Regions from separate parts of the Methylocystis sp. S23 genome, predicted to be linked through region 3. Evidence: predicted binding sites of a transcription regulator. Region 3 holds the regulator's gene; each other region holds the start of a gene.
The links. Region 3 encodes PhoB, which activates phosphate uptake and scavenging genes when phosphate is short. Its sites were predicted from a motif close to TGTCATNNANCTGTCAT; they were not measured.

Region 1: ACV7JP_RS11525 (DUF2794 domain-containing protein) is a predicted target of PhoB. The motif match lies at 2,857-2,873, and genes of this name have one in related genera.
Region 2: ACV7JP_RS13585 (OprO/OprP family phosphate-selective porin) is a predicted target of PhoB. The motif match lies at 1,541-1,557, and genes of this name have one in related genera.

The regions. Positions count from the first base shown of each region.
Region 1 covers NZ_CM134185.1:2,329,947-2,334,474, reverse strand. Annotated here, with positions in the region: gene ACV7JP_RS11540 (lytic murein transglycosylase) at 1-39, shown strand, start outside; gene ACV7JP_RS11535 (hypothetical protein) at 205-1,002, opposite strand; gene ACV7JP_RS11530 (Bax inhibitor-1/YccA family protein) at 1,491-2,264, shown strand; gene ACV7JP_RS11525 (DUF2794 domain-containing protein) at 2,377-2,796, opposite strand; gene htpG (molecular chaperone HtpG) at 3,242-4,528, shown strand, end outside.
Region 2 covers NZ_CM134185.1:2,762,890-2,767,417, forward strand. Annotated here, with positions in the region: gene ACV7JP_RS13570 (porin) at 1-212, shown strand, start outside; gene ACV7JP_RS13575 (tetratricopeptide repeat protein) at 301-1,014, shown strand; gene ACV7JP_RS13580 (hypothetical protein) at 1,176-1,382, shown strand; gene ACV7JP_RS13585 (OprO/OprP family phosphate-selective porin) at 1,613-3,373, shown strand; gene ACV7JP_RS13590 (DEAD/DEAH box helicase) at 3,852-4,528, shown strand, end outside.
Region 3 covers NZ_CM134185.1:1,580,643-1,585,170, forward strand. Annotated here, with positions in the region: gene ACV7JP_RS07810 (acetylornithine transaminase) at 1-864, opposite strand, end outside; gene ACV7JP_RS07815 (GcrA family cell cycle regulator) at 1,300-1,839, shown strand; gene phoB (phosphate regulon transcriptional regulator PhoB) at 1,972-2,721, opposite strand; gene phoU (phosphate signaling complex protein PhoU) at 2,718-3,437, opposite strand; gene pstB (phosphate ABC transporter ATP-binding protein PstB) at 3,451-4,233, opposite strand; gene pstA (phosphate ABC transporter permease PstA) at 4,230-4,528, opposite strand, start outside.

The DNA.
Region 1 (4,528 bases), 750 kb from region 3:
ATCGCCATCATCGGCCGGCAGATCGACGGTGGCGAATAAGCAAGAGGCCGCCGCCCCGGGCGGCGGCCGAGCTCGCGCCGGCAAATCTCCAAAGCGGGCCTCGTCCTTCGAGACGCGAGCTTCGCTCGCGGATGAGGCATAGCCGTTTGGCGCGAGGGGCGCGGCGTCGCCGGCGGTCTGATCGCCCGCCGGACGGGGAAGGCCCTATTCGGCGGCGGTCTTGTATTTGTCGGCGTCGTCGTGATCGTCGCCCGGCTTGGACGCGGAATCTTCTTCCTTCGCCCCCTCGGAAGCGCTCGCCTCGCCCGTCTCGGCCGGCGGCGGCCCGACATCTTCCGCTTCGGCGTCCGGCGGCGTCGGCGGGGTCTTGAAGGCCGTCGCGGCCGTCGTGGTCTGCGGCGGCGGGTTGCGCCGGCGATGCACGAGATAGATGAGGAAGGCCGCGACGACGCCGAGGCCCAGGGTCACATAGACCGGCAGATCGCGCATGAAGGTGCGGTCGACCGAGAAGGGAAAGCGCGACACCCAGCGCTCGCCGTGATCGCCCGTCACGGTCACGATGCCGACGAAATAGCCGCCTTCCTTGAAGGTGTGCTCGAAATTCACCGTTCCGGTCGGATAGCTCTTGGGCGGCTGATAGGCCACCGTCACCGCCTCGAGATTTTCGTTCTCCTTGTCCTCGCCGCCCACATCCTTGACGATGCGGAGCTCGATCTTCATGTCGCGAAGCTCGTCCTGCTCCGCGTCGAGCACCATGATCATGGGGCCGGTGGAGGGAATGTCCTCGCAGAACTCATTCTTCGAGGCCTCGGGCAGATAGCCCGTGAAGTTCATGATGTCCGGCCCGATGAAGAGGCGGCAGCGGCCTTCGGCGGCGCCGAGCCGGCCATGCGCCTGCGCGGGCGCAGCCGAAAAAGCCGCGAAGGCGAGGCAGCCCGCGGCGGCAAGAAGCTTCAGCGGCTTCATGATTGTGTGAAACGAAGTCGAGGCGTCGTCACTCATCTTCTCCTCCTGGTCTCCGTGCGGCAAGGACACGCGACGCTCAGGAATTTCTCGCTTGCGCCGCGCAATTCCCCACCGCTCCCGGAGGGTCGGGCGACGCCGTTTCTCCGATGTTATCGCATTCCTTTACATGAGCAAGGGTGCGACAATCGGTCATCTATACTGCTTTGCAACATCAACGGCGACAGGGGGCCGCCCTCGCCGCGAGCGGCCGGGAAGGACCGGCCGGCGGGCGCGCAAGGCCGCAGGAGGCTCCGGCCCTGTCGATTGTGCAGGTGCGAAGGCTCGCCGCGAAAAACCGGGCGGCGCCGCTCACGCCGGGGCGGCGGGAACGCTCCTTTAAGCCTGGCGCCATCTTAACAAGAGTTCATCCGTTCGCATATTGCCTCGCCATCCGGGCCAAGCCATATTGCAGGGAGCCATAATGGTTGAGGCCACGGGCGAGGGCGGAACGCCGCGCGCCGGCCTTGGAGATCGAGAGGATCGCTATGTCTCATTACGACCGCAACACGAGCTTCGGCTACGGCCGCGGGGTCGCCCGGTCGACCACGGCCGAGATCGACGAGGGCCTGCGCAGCTATATGCTCGGCGTCTACAACTACATGACGCTCGGCCTCGCCGTGACGGGTCTCGTCGCGCTTGGCGTCTTCATGCTCGCCAATCCGCAATTCGTCGGCGGCAAGCTGGTGGCGCTGTCCCCCTTCGGCTCGATGATCTACACGACGCCGCTGCGCTGGATCATCATGTTCTCGCCGCTCGCCTTCGTCTTTTTCATCGGCGCGCGCGCGAATGCGATGTCGGCGGCGACGGCCCGCAACCTGTTCCTCGCCTTCTCGGCGGTGATGGGCCTGTCCATGTCGTGGATCCTGCTCGTCTTCACCGGCGCGTCGGTCGCCCGCGTCTTCTTCATCACCGCGGCGGCTTTCGGCGGCCTCAGCCTCTACGGCTACATGACGAAGCGCGACCTTTCGGCCTTCGGCTCCTTCCTCGTGATGGGCGTCTGGGGTCTTCTGATCGCCGGCCTCGTCAATCTGTTCCTGCAGTCGACCGGCCTTCAGTTCGCGCTTTCGATCCTGTCGGTTCTGATCTTCTCGGGCCTGACCGCCTGGGACACTCAGAACATCAAGGACATGTATTATGAAGGCGCCGGCTATGAGGCCACGCAGAAGATGAGCGTCTTCGGCGCGCTGTCGCTCTATCTCGACTTCATCAACATGTTCCAGTCGCTGATGTTCCTGCTCGGCAACCAGCGCAGCGAATAGACTGGACTTCCGGCCGGCGGCCCCGCTTCGGCGGGGCTCGGCGCCCTGACGCTTCGAGACGCCTGCCGGAGGTTCGCCGGCGAAGCCCCGCTTCGGCGGGGCTTCTTGCCGTTTATTCGGCGCCCACGAGGCTCAGCCCCCTGTCGAGCACGCGCAGCACGCGCGAGAGGTCATGCCCGCGGCGCATGACGAGGCCGCCCGCCGCGATCACGGCGTATTCTCCCTGCTTGCGGGCAAGCTCGGGGTTCTTCTCGATCCGATAGAGCGGCGCTTCGCTCGTCCGCCGGAAAACGGAGAACACGGCCCTGGCGGGCGTGAAATCAAGGGCGTAATCGCGCCATTCGCCCGAGGCCACCTTCGCCCCGTAGAGATTGAAAAGCGCGTTGAGCTCCCGCCGGTCGAAGGAAACCGGCGCCGCCGCGCGGCTTTCTCCCCGCCCCCTGTGCTGATCCTGCCCCGGTCGACCGGAGCCTGCCACGACAGTCAGGGCGGGCCTGGATCGGCTGGGCTCTGTCGTCTCCGACTCCGCCATGCGTCACCTCCAAATTTCTGTCATGTTTGCGCGATGGCGGCGCGAGGGCAAGCCTTCTCTTGTCATATGCGCGACATCTTGCGGCGGCGCGCGCCTTAACCGAAGCCGCCGTAAGCAAAATTCACATTTTCGCCTGCATTGAGCCCCTTGCACGTCAAACGCGTAGGCCAATATTTGTCCTCATTGCCGCGACCGGCTTTCGCACGCTTTTCCGGTTTTCGTCAGCCCCCCAGCCCCCCGGGATCGCGTGTTCGCAAGTCGATAAAGGCCGCGGCGATGGACGGGTCGGCCGGGAGCAATCCCGCGCCGACCCTGTCTTTTGAGCGGCCCGCCTTGCAATTTTCGCGTCGATGACGAACTGAGGGAGCGTGGCCGCAAGGCCGCCTTGTTTCCCTTTTTAATCAGACGCTCCCAAGGCGGAGCGTGACTGCATTTCGGAGACCACATGACCCACGACGCCGTCGCCGCCGAAGCGCCGCAGCAGTTCGGCTTCCAAGCGGATGTCGCGCAGCTTCTCGAATTGATGGCGCACTCCGTCTATTCGGAGCGCGAAGTCTTCCTGCGCGAGCTGATCTCCAACGCCGCCGACGCCTGCGAGAAGCTTCGCTACGAATCGCTCTCCAACGAAAGGCTCGCCGCCGAGGCGCGCGCGCCGCTCGTCACGATCACGCTCGACAAGGAGAATCGCCGGCTCACGATCGCCGACAACGGCGTGGGCATGTCGCGCGACGAGCTCATCGGCGCGCTCGGCGCCATCGCCAATTCCGGCACGCGCGCTTTCCTCGAGAAGCTCGGCAGGGAAAGCGAAGGCGAAGGCTCCTCGCTCATCGGGCGCTTCGGCGTCGGCTTCTACTCGGTCTTCATGGTCGCCGACCTCGTCGAGGTCGCGACGCGACGCGCCGGAGAAGACCAGGCCTGGCTATGGGCCTCGCAAGGCAAGGGAACCTATTCCATCGCGCCGCTCGCGCTCGAAGACGCGCCGCAAATCGGCGCGCGCGTGACGCTGCATCTCAACGCCGACAGCGACGAGTTTCTGGAGCCCTGGCGCATCGAGAGCGTCGTGCGCGAGCATTCGGGCGCCGTCTCGACGCCGATCGATCTCGTCGAGGCGCCGGGCCAGGAGCCGCGCCGCATCGCCGACGGCGTGGCGCTGTGGACGAGGCCCAAATCCGAGATCACGCAAGAGCAATATACGGATTTCTACCGCCAATTGTCGGGCGCCTTCGACGAGCCGGCCCTGATTGCGCATTGGCGCGCGGAAGGCCGCACGGAATATACGGTTCTCGCTTTCGTCCCGGGCGCCCGGCCCTTCGATCTCTTCGAGCCGTCCCGCAAGGGCAAGTCCAAGCTCTATGTGCGCCGCGTGCTCATCTCGCGCGACGTGGAGCTGCTCCCCGCCTTTCTGCGCTTTGTGCGCCTCGTGGTCGACAGCGCCGACATTCCGCTCAACGTCTCGCGCGAGATGGCGCAGAAGAGCCCGGTCGTCGCCTCGATCGGCAAGGCCGTGGCGACGCGCATTCTTCAGGAGCTCAGGAAGCTCGCCGAGAACGAGCCCGAGAAATTCGCGGGCGTCTGGGAGAATTTCGGCGCCGTGCTGAAGGAGGGCCTGCACGAGGATCCGAGCCGGCGCGACGATCTCTTCGCCATCGCGCGCTTCGCCTCGACGAAGTCCGAAGGCAAGACGCGCACGCTGAAGGATTACGTCGCCGATCTGCGCGAGAACCAGACCGCG
Region 2 (4,528 bases), 1.2 Mb from region 3:
AGTGGCAGTATTTCAACGGCGGCTGGAAGGTCGAAACGAACGCGCCCTACGCTCGCGTTCACGAACTGGACGTCGGCGTCGAATGGCAGCCCTTGCCCGAGGTCGAGGTGACCGCCGTCTACACCAAGATGAACCGCACCAATACCGGCGCGGCTCCCTATCGCCAGTTCAGCGCCGATCTGCTGCGCATGCAGTTGCAGTGGAACTACTGAGCGAAGTTCGATACCTTATCAAACGAAGCGAACGTCCCCGGTCATCCGGGGGCGTTCATTGTCTTTTGCGGAGTCCATAGGCGTTCGAATGCGAAAGCGCGTCCACTCTCTCCTGATTCTTCTCGCCGTCGCCTGCGCGAGCCCTGTCCGCGCCGATGATTTCGAGGCGGCGACCGCCGCAACCAAGCGAGGCGATTTTGCAGCCGCCTTCAAGCTCCTGAAGCCGCTCGCCGAGAAGGGCGACGCGCGGGCGCAAGGCGAGCTCGGGGCCATTTACGCGGTCGGCAGGGGCGTCACCGCCGATCCCAAGGAAGCGCTGAAATGGACCAGGCGCGCCGCCGAAAACGGCGACGCGGCCGCGCAGGCCAATCTCGGCACGATGTATCTCGAGGGTCAGCTCGCCCAGCGGGATTACAAGGAGGCTATGAAGTGGAATCTGCTTGCGGCGGACAAGGGCGTCGCGGCGGCGCAGGCGAACATCGCCAGCATGTATTACGAGGGCAGCGGCGTCGCTCAGGACTACCGGGAAGCGGCGAAATGGATGCGCCTTGCCGCCGAGGGGGGAGACGCCGAATCTCAGGTGAATCTCGGGACCATGTACGTCACCGGCCAGGGCCTGGAGCGCGACCTGCTGCGCGGCTACATGTGGACAAATGTCGGACTCGAAGCCTTGCCCATGGCCCCCGCCGAAAAGAAGGAATTGCAGGAAATATCCGCGAAGACTCTTCCCGCGGACGACGTCGCCAGGGCTCAGGCCATGGCGAAGAAGTGCAGGGAATCGAAGTTCAAGAGTTGCGACTGACTCCCTCGCCTGGCCGAGGGCCTGCCGCTCCTCCGCGGACCCGCCGACGCACCGTTCAGCCAAGTCCGCCACCACGCCCCTATGGCGATAAGCATTGAGCCCTTTATTCAGGCCATTGGACGGGGGCTGATTCCAAGGCCGGCGGGTCAAATCTCAATGACATGCAGGCCGAACATGTCGCGACCGACTATCAGCGCGACATGACCAAGATCCTGCAGGCGCGCGCCAATGGCGTCTTCGCGCCGGGCGGCTCGGCGCCGCTCAACGATTACAACATCGTCGGTGCGTCCATGCCGGGCCGGCAGGGCTTCTATTTCAACGGCGCGCATCCGGACCTCTTCGAAGCCCGCGCGCAGGTCTATTGGTAAGAAGCGCCGCGCGGAATCACAGCCGCCTCGCCATCGCGAGGCGGCTTTTCATTTCAGGAAACGCGCTTTCGTTTCCGCCGCTACGCTTTGTTTCTCCATTATTTTCCGGCTGCGACACGCCCCGTCTTCAGCGCCTTTTCGCCACAAAATCTGAGAACATGACGGTTGTGTGACAGCGAAGCATTCGATGTCTTCGCTCACCTTTCCGAATGATCTTCGAGAGGGCAGGCATGATTTTTTCGAGGAAGAAGCGCGCCATCGCGGCGAGCGCGCTGGGGGTTTTCATGACAGGCTCCGCCGCGCATGCGGCGACCGATTCAGCCGCCATCGAGACGCGCCTTCGCGCGCTGGAGGCGGAGATCGCCAAGCTGCGCAAGGAAGCGCGCGCGGCGAAGGCGGAGGCCGCCGCGGCGTCCAGCGCCGCAGGCAAGGCGACCAATGTCGCGAACGCCGCGCACGCCAAGGCCGATTCCAACGTCCCGCCGCCCGTGTTCGTCTCCTTCAGGAACGGCCTTTTCGTCGAAACGGAAGACAAGGCGTATAATTTCAAGATCGGCGGCCGCATGCAGTTCGACGGCGGCGCGACGACGCAGCCGCTCAACGGCTGGTCGGAGCAGGCCGGCGTGCGGCAGGTTCGCCTCGAAGTGGAGGGCAAGGCCGCGAAATACTGGTTCTACAAGCTGCAATACGACTTCGCGGGATCGCAATACGGAACGCCCTTCAACGCGCCCGTTCAGGGCGGCATTCGCGATTTCTATGTCGGATTGCAGCATCCGGCGCTTTCCTTGCCCTTCACGAAAGACCCGGCCTTCATCCATATCGGCAGCTATTTCGAGCCGTTCAGCCTGGAGTTCACCATGTCGTCGCGGTTCCGCGACTTCATCGAGCGCGCGATGCCGGTCGAAACCTTCGCGCCGAGCCGCCACCTCGGCGCCGCCATCGGCGCCTATGGCGACAATTGGTCGGCCAAGGGCGGCGTCTTCACGACGAGCTTCGAGGACCTCAACACCACGCCGGCGGTCGGCGTTCCGGTCGGCTTCGGCGTATCCCCCAAGGCGGGCTGGGCGTCCACCGGCGGCGGTCAATATTTCGAGCTCACCGGCCGCGCCACCTATGCGCCGATCATGACCGAGCATGATCTGCTGCATGTCGGCGTCTCCGGCCGCTATCACCAGCCCAACAGCGCGACGGGACTTTCCGACGACCGCGTGCTGAGGCTCGGCAACCGCATCCGCTCCGAGGCCTATCAACTGAATCAGGGCCTGCTCGGGACGCCGGATCTTTCCTGCGGCGCGATCGCCTTGCCGGGCTGGGCGACGGCCGCCGCCGCCCGATGCGTCAACAATGTCGAAGCCTTCGGCGTCGAACTCACGGCCGCCCATGGGCCGCTCTCCTTGCAGGCGGAGTATTTCGGGCAGCAGGTCAACCGCAATGAGACGAATCTCATGCTCGCGCGCATGGCGGGCGCCTTCGCGCCGGGCGGCGCGTCGCATTATTTCAGCGGCTATTATGTTTATGGCCAGTGGTATCTGACCGGAGAGGAGCGCGCCGCCGCCTATGACGTGACGAACAAGATCGGCGCGACTTTCAACCAGATCAAGATCAAGCATCCGCTCAGCGCCGGCGGTTTCGGCGCCATCGGCGTCGCCGCCCGCTATAGCGAAGTGAATGTCAACAGCGGTCCGTTCTCCGGCTCCGGTCTTTACAATATGCTGGCCTATACGACCTTCGTGGCGCCCAATCCCGCCGCCGCCACGGCCATCGCCAATGCCGGCGTCGTGGGCGGCCGGCAGCAGAATGTCACGCTAGGCCTCAACTGGTATCCGGACAACGGATTCCATTTCCAGTTCAACTGGATTCACGTGCTGCAGGCGTCGGCGCCGCTGAACGACTATGCGCTCTATACTTCCGGCGCGCCGGCGCGTCAGGGGCCCTATTTCAACGGCGCCCATCCCGATCTCTTCGAGGCGCGCGCGCAGGTCTATTGGTGAGAGGCGGAAAGCCAAAGAGCGCGCCCGGCACAAACTGGCGGAGCCGTGCCGGGCGCTTGGTTTCGACCGCGGATGGAGACCGGTCGAATGCCTAAAATATATCCGGCGTCTCCCGAGGCTTTGTTTCTGGATCGTTACTGTTGGCGGTCGCGTATGTGTCCAGGAGCGGCGATTGCGGTTCCGGATTGCTTCATCGGCGAAGCCCCCTCGCAATGGCGGCCGCGAGGCGCGTGTCCGGCGCAAAAAGCCGCATTGACCGGGGCGGCCGCTTCCTCTACGAACAAGGCGCTGCGCCGCAGCAGGCGCCCTCCAGCCGCGTAGATCGGATTCTTGCCTCTCGGGGCCTCCGACCAGCTGTCGAGCCGCCTCCACGCCTCAATCGACGGCCCGCTACGCAGGGCAAGTCTCCCATTTCAACCGGATCGAGCGAACCGCGCCCCGCCAAGGCGCGCGCGCGATCGTCTATGAAAGACGCTAAGTGACAACTTTTTCCGATCTTGGCCTTGCCGAGATTCTGCTCCGCGCCCTGAACCGCGAGGGCTACGAGACGCCCACTTCCATTCAGGCTCAGGCCATCCCCTTTCTGCTTCAAGGCCGCGACCTTCTCGGCATCGCCCAGACCGGCACGGGCAAGACGGCGGCCTTCGCGCTGCCGATCCTCGAGCGGCTCGCCGCCGAGCGCCGCCGGCCCGCGCCCTTCACGGCGCGCGCGCTGGTGCTCGCGCCGACGCGCGAACTCGCCGCCCAGATCGCCGACAGCTTCCGCGCCTATGGGCAGTTCCTGCGCCCGAGCGTCGGCGTTATCGTCGGCGGCGTGTCGCATCGTCCGCAGATCGACATGCTCGCGCGCGGCCTCGACGTGCTCGTGGCGACGCCGGGGCGCCTGCTCGACCACATCGCCTCCGGCCGCTTCAAGCCCGCGACGACCGAGGTGCTGGTGCTCGACGAAGCCGACCATATGCTCGATCTCGGCTTCATCGTCCCGATCCGCCAGATCGTCGCGAAGCTGCCGAAGAAGCGCCAGACGCTGCTCTTCTCCGCCACCATGCCGAAGGAGATCGCCGGCCTCGCGCAGGACATGCTGAACGATCCCGCGCAGGTTTCCGTGACGCCGGTCGCGACGACGGCCGAGCGCGTCGATCAGCATGTGTTTCT
Region 3 (4,528 bases):
CACGGCGCCGCCCACGGCGGTCGCCAGCGGATTGCCGCCGAAGGTCGAGCCATGCGCGCCGAGCGTCATGCCCTTCGCCGCCTCGCTCGTGGCCAGGCAGGCGCCGATGGGAAAGCCGCCGCCGAGCCCCTTGGCGAGCGCGACGACGTCGGGCGCGATCCCGGCATGCTCGCAGGCGAGGAATTTGCCGGTGCGGCCGACGCCGCATTGCACTTCGTCCAGGACCAGAAGCAGGCCGCGCGCGTCGCAAAGCTTGCGCAGCTCGACGAGAAAGTCCTTCGGGAAGACGCGCAGCCCGCCCTCGCCCTGCACGGGCTCGAGCAGAACGCCCGCCGTCTCCTCCGTGATCGCGGCTTCGACGGCGTCGAGATCGGCGAAGGGAACCTGGTCGAAGCCCGTCATGGGCGGACCGAAGCCCTCGAGATATTTCGCGTTGCCGCCGGCGGCGATGGTGGCGAGCGTCCGCCCGTGAAAGGCGCCGTCGAAGGTGACGAGACGATAGCGCTCGGGCTGGCCGTTGGCGGCGTGATATTTGCGCGCCGTCTTGATGGCGCATTCCACCGCTTCCGCGCCGGAGTTCCCAAAGAAGACGACGTCGGCGAAAGTGGATTCGGCCAGGCGCCGGGCCAGGGCCTCGGCCGCCGGTATGCGATAGAGATTGGAGACGTGCCACGGATTTTCCGCCGCGGCCTTCAGCGTGGCGACGAGATGCGGATGGCCGTGTCCGAGCGAGAGAACGGCGACGCCGGAGGCGAAATCGAGATAGCGGTCGCCATTCTCGGCGAAGAGCCATGCGCCTTCGCCCCGCGTGAAGACGATGTCGGCCCGCGCATAGGTCGGATAGAGCGCAGAAGTCAAAATCATGCTCCAAGCCCAGTGGGCGCCGCGACGCCGCCCAAAAAACAAAGCGCCGCCCTTTGGCGGGGCGGCAATTTGAAGGCGGATTTTAAGCGCGCGGGCGCATCGGGTCAAATGTTAACAGAGGCGCGCGGCGGCGCGCCGTTCCCGCCAAGGCCTCAGTTTTGCTTGAAAATCGCCACGCGGTGAGTCGCCCGGGCAACAGTTGCGGGGGAAAGCGCGCACAAACCCTGTTGAGAACGCCCCGTTTTGCTTGCCAGCGACTCGCGCCCGTGATTCAAAAGAATGCGTTAGTTTTCTCGCCGGATCGGGCGCGTTTCTCCCGTATGGCGCTTCTCGTGTTTCGGTGCGCGTCGCATCGCCGCTGGTTCACGCCGGCGCAGCGAACGATGAAGGATTCCTTGAAAATCCACGCTCGAACCGGCCGCTTGGAGATCAAACATGTCTTGGACCGATGAACGCGTCGAGCTGTTGCGTAAACTTTGGAGCGACGGCCTCAGCGCGAGTCAGGTGGCCGCCGAACTGGGTCCCGGCATCACGCGCAACGCCGTCATCGGCAAGATCCACCGTCTCGGCCTGGCCGAGCGCGCCAAGACGGCGAGCGCGCCGCGGCCCCGCGCCGCCAAGGCGCCGCGCGCGGCGACGACCGCCGTCGCGGCCGCTCCCGCGCCGCGCGGCGGCCACGCCGTGCACGGCAATGTCGCGCTCGCCTTCGCGCCGCAGACGGTGGTCGTCGCCCGCGCCAATCCCGAGGAGGAGGTCGTCATTCCGATGTCCGAGCGGGTGACGCTGATGGAGCTGCGCGAGTCGATGTGCCGCTGGCCCATGGGCGATCCGACGACGCCCGAGTTCCGTTTCTGCGGCGGCAAATCGCCGATCGGCGGCGGTCCCTATTGCGCCCATCACGCGCGCATCGCCTATCAGCCGGCGCAAGACCGCCGCCGCGCGCGCGAGCAGCTCAAGGCGCCGCGCTACGCGTGATCCGCGCATAATGCGGCTTCGCCCCTCACCCCAACCCTCTCGCAAAGACGGGGCGAGGGGGCTTGGCTCATGATCCACGCTGCGGATGGCGGCCCTGCGATATGATCCAGACCGAGATCATGGCGCGCGCGATCAATCGCGGCCGAAGGTCTCGTCGAAGGAGTAGCCCGAACCGCGCACGGTGCGGATCGGATCCTTCTCCCGCCCCCGGATGAGCGCCTTGCGCAGGCGCCCGACATGGACGTCGACGGTGCGCTCGTCGATCTCGGCGGACATGCCCCAGACGCTGTCGAGCAGTTGCGCGCGGGTGAAGACGCGGCCGGGCTTCTCCATGAAATATTCGAGAAGGCGGAATTCCGTCGGTCCCAGATGGATCTCGCGGCCTCCCCGGCGCACGCGGCGCGTCTCACGGTCGAGGTCGATATCGCCGAGCGTGAGCTTCGAGGCGACGCGCTCCGGTCGCGCCCGGCGGAGAAGCGCCCGCACGCGCGCCATCAGCTCCGGCGTCGAGAAGGGCTTCACCACATAATCGTCGGCGCCGACCGAAAGCCCGCGCACGCGCTCGGCCTCCTCGCCGCGCGCGGTCAGCATGATGATCGGCATGTCGCGCGCGACGTCGCGCGCCCGCAGCCGGCGGCAGATTTCGAGGCCCGAGACCCCGGGCAGCATCCAGTCCAGCAGGACGAGGTCCGGCGGCGACTCCGCGATGCGCAGCTCCGCCTCGTCGCCATGGTCGACATGTTCGACCTGATAGCCCTCGGCCTCGAGATTGTAGACAAGGAGCGTCGCAAGCGGGATTTCGTCCTCGACGACGAGGATGCGCGGCGCGCGGTCGCTCTTGCCCTCGCGGATGACGGGTTGGCTCGATGCGGTCTCGTTCATTGCGTGGGTTCGCCTTCGCCGCTCCCCAAAGTGCAGGGCCTCGCCTTCGGCCGCTCCATCGGCATGGCTTCGCCGGTCACGAGATAGACGATGGTTTCGGAAATATTCGTCGTGTGATCGCCGATGCGTTCGAGATTTTTCGAGCAGAACAGGAGATGCGTGCAGAAGGAGATGTTGCGCGGATCCTCCATCATGAAGGTGAGGAGGTCGCGGAACACCGAGTCTTCCAGCGCGTCGAGATCGGCGTCGTTTTCCCATACGGCGCGGGCGCGCTCGACGTCGCGCTCGGCATAGGCGTCGAGCGCGTCCTTGAGCTGCGTCGCCGCGATTTCATGCATGGACTTCAGTCCGACGATGGCGCGCGGCAAACGCGCTTCCGTCGCGATCTTGAGCGTGCGCTTGGCGACATTCTTGGCGAGATCGCCGATGCGCTCAATGTCGCCCGAAATGCGGATCGCGGCGATGCATTCGCGCAGATCGATCGCGAGCGGCTGACGCCGCGCGATCGTCATCACGGCGTTCTCCTCGATCTCGCGCTGAAGCGCGTCGAGGCGCGTATCGCTCGCGACGACGCGCTTGGCGAGCTCGACGTCGAGGCCGGACAGGGCCTCCATCGCCTCGGCGAGCATTTTCTCCGCGACGCCGCCCATCTCGGAAATGCGACGTCCCAGCGCTTCGAGATCGCGATCGTAGGATTTGACGGTATGTTCGCTCATGGAACGTCCTTCCTCAGCCGAAGCGGCCGGTAATATAGTCCTGCGTGCGCTTCTCGCGAGGCTTGTTGAAGACCTCGTCCGTGTCGCCGAACTCGACGAGCTCGCCGAGATACATGAAGGCGGTGTAGTCGGAGACGCGCACCGCCTGCTGCATGTTATGCGTCACGATGGCGATGGTGTATTGCGCGGCGAGCTCCTCGATGAGCTCCTCGACCTTCGCCGTGGAGATCGGATCGAGCGCCGAGCAGGGTTCGTCGAACAGCATGACCTCCGGCTGCACCGCGACGCTGCGCGCGATGCACAGGCGCTGCTGCTGGCCGCCGGAAAGGCCGAGGCCGCTCGCCTGCAGCTTGTCCTTCACCTCGTCCCACAGCGCCGCGCCGCGCAGCGCCTGCTCGACGCGGGCGTCCATGTCGGCGCGCGACAGCTTTTCATAGAGGCGAATGCCGAAGGCGATGTTCTCGTAGATCGACATCGGGAAGGGCGTCGGCTTCTGGAAGATCATGCCGATGCGGGCGCGCAGCGCGTTGAGGTCGATCGCCGGATCGAGAATGTTCTCGCCGTCGAGCAGGACCTCGCCCTCGGCGCGCTGGCCGGGATAGAGATCGTACATGCGGTTCAGCACGCGCAGCAAGGTGGATTTGCCGCAGCCGGACGGACCGATGAAGGCGGTGACCTTGTTGGCGTGCAGCGGCAGCGAGATGGATTTCAGCGATCGCGTGGCGCCGTAATAGAAGTCCAGGCTCCGCACCGAGACCTTGGTTGCGGGTTCCTTCACCTGAGCGGGGGCGTTCATTTTGCGTTTCTCCGGCCGGCGCTCAGGGCGCGGGCTGTGACAGACAGGGCGAGAACGGCGATCGTGATGAGCAGCGCGCCGGTCCAAGCGAGCTGCTGCCAGTCCTTGTAGGGCGACAATGCGAACTGGAAGATGACAACCGGAAGGCTCGCCATCGGCGCGTTGAGGTCCGTGCTCCAGAACTGGTTGTTGAGCGCGGTGAACAGGAGCGGCGCCGTTTCGCCCGAGACGCGGGCGACCGCGAGAAGCACGCCGGTCACGAGACCCGCCTTCGCCGCGCGATAGGCGACGCGCG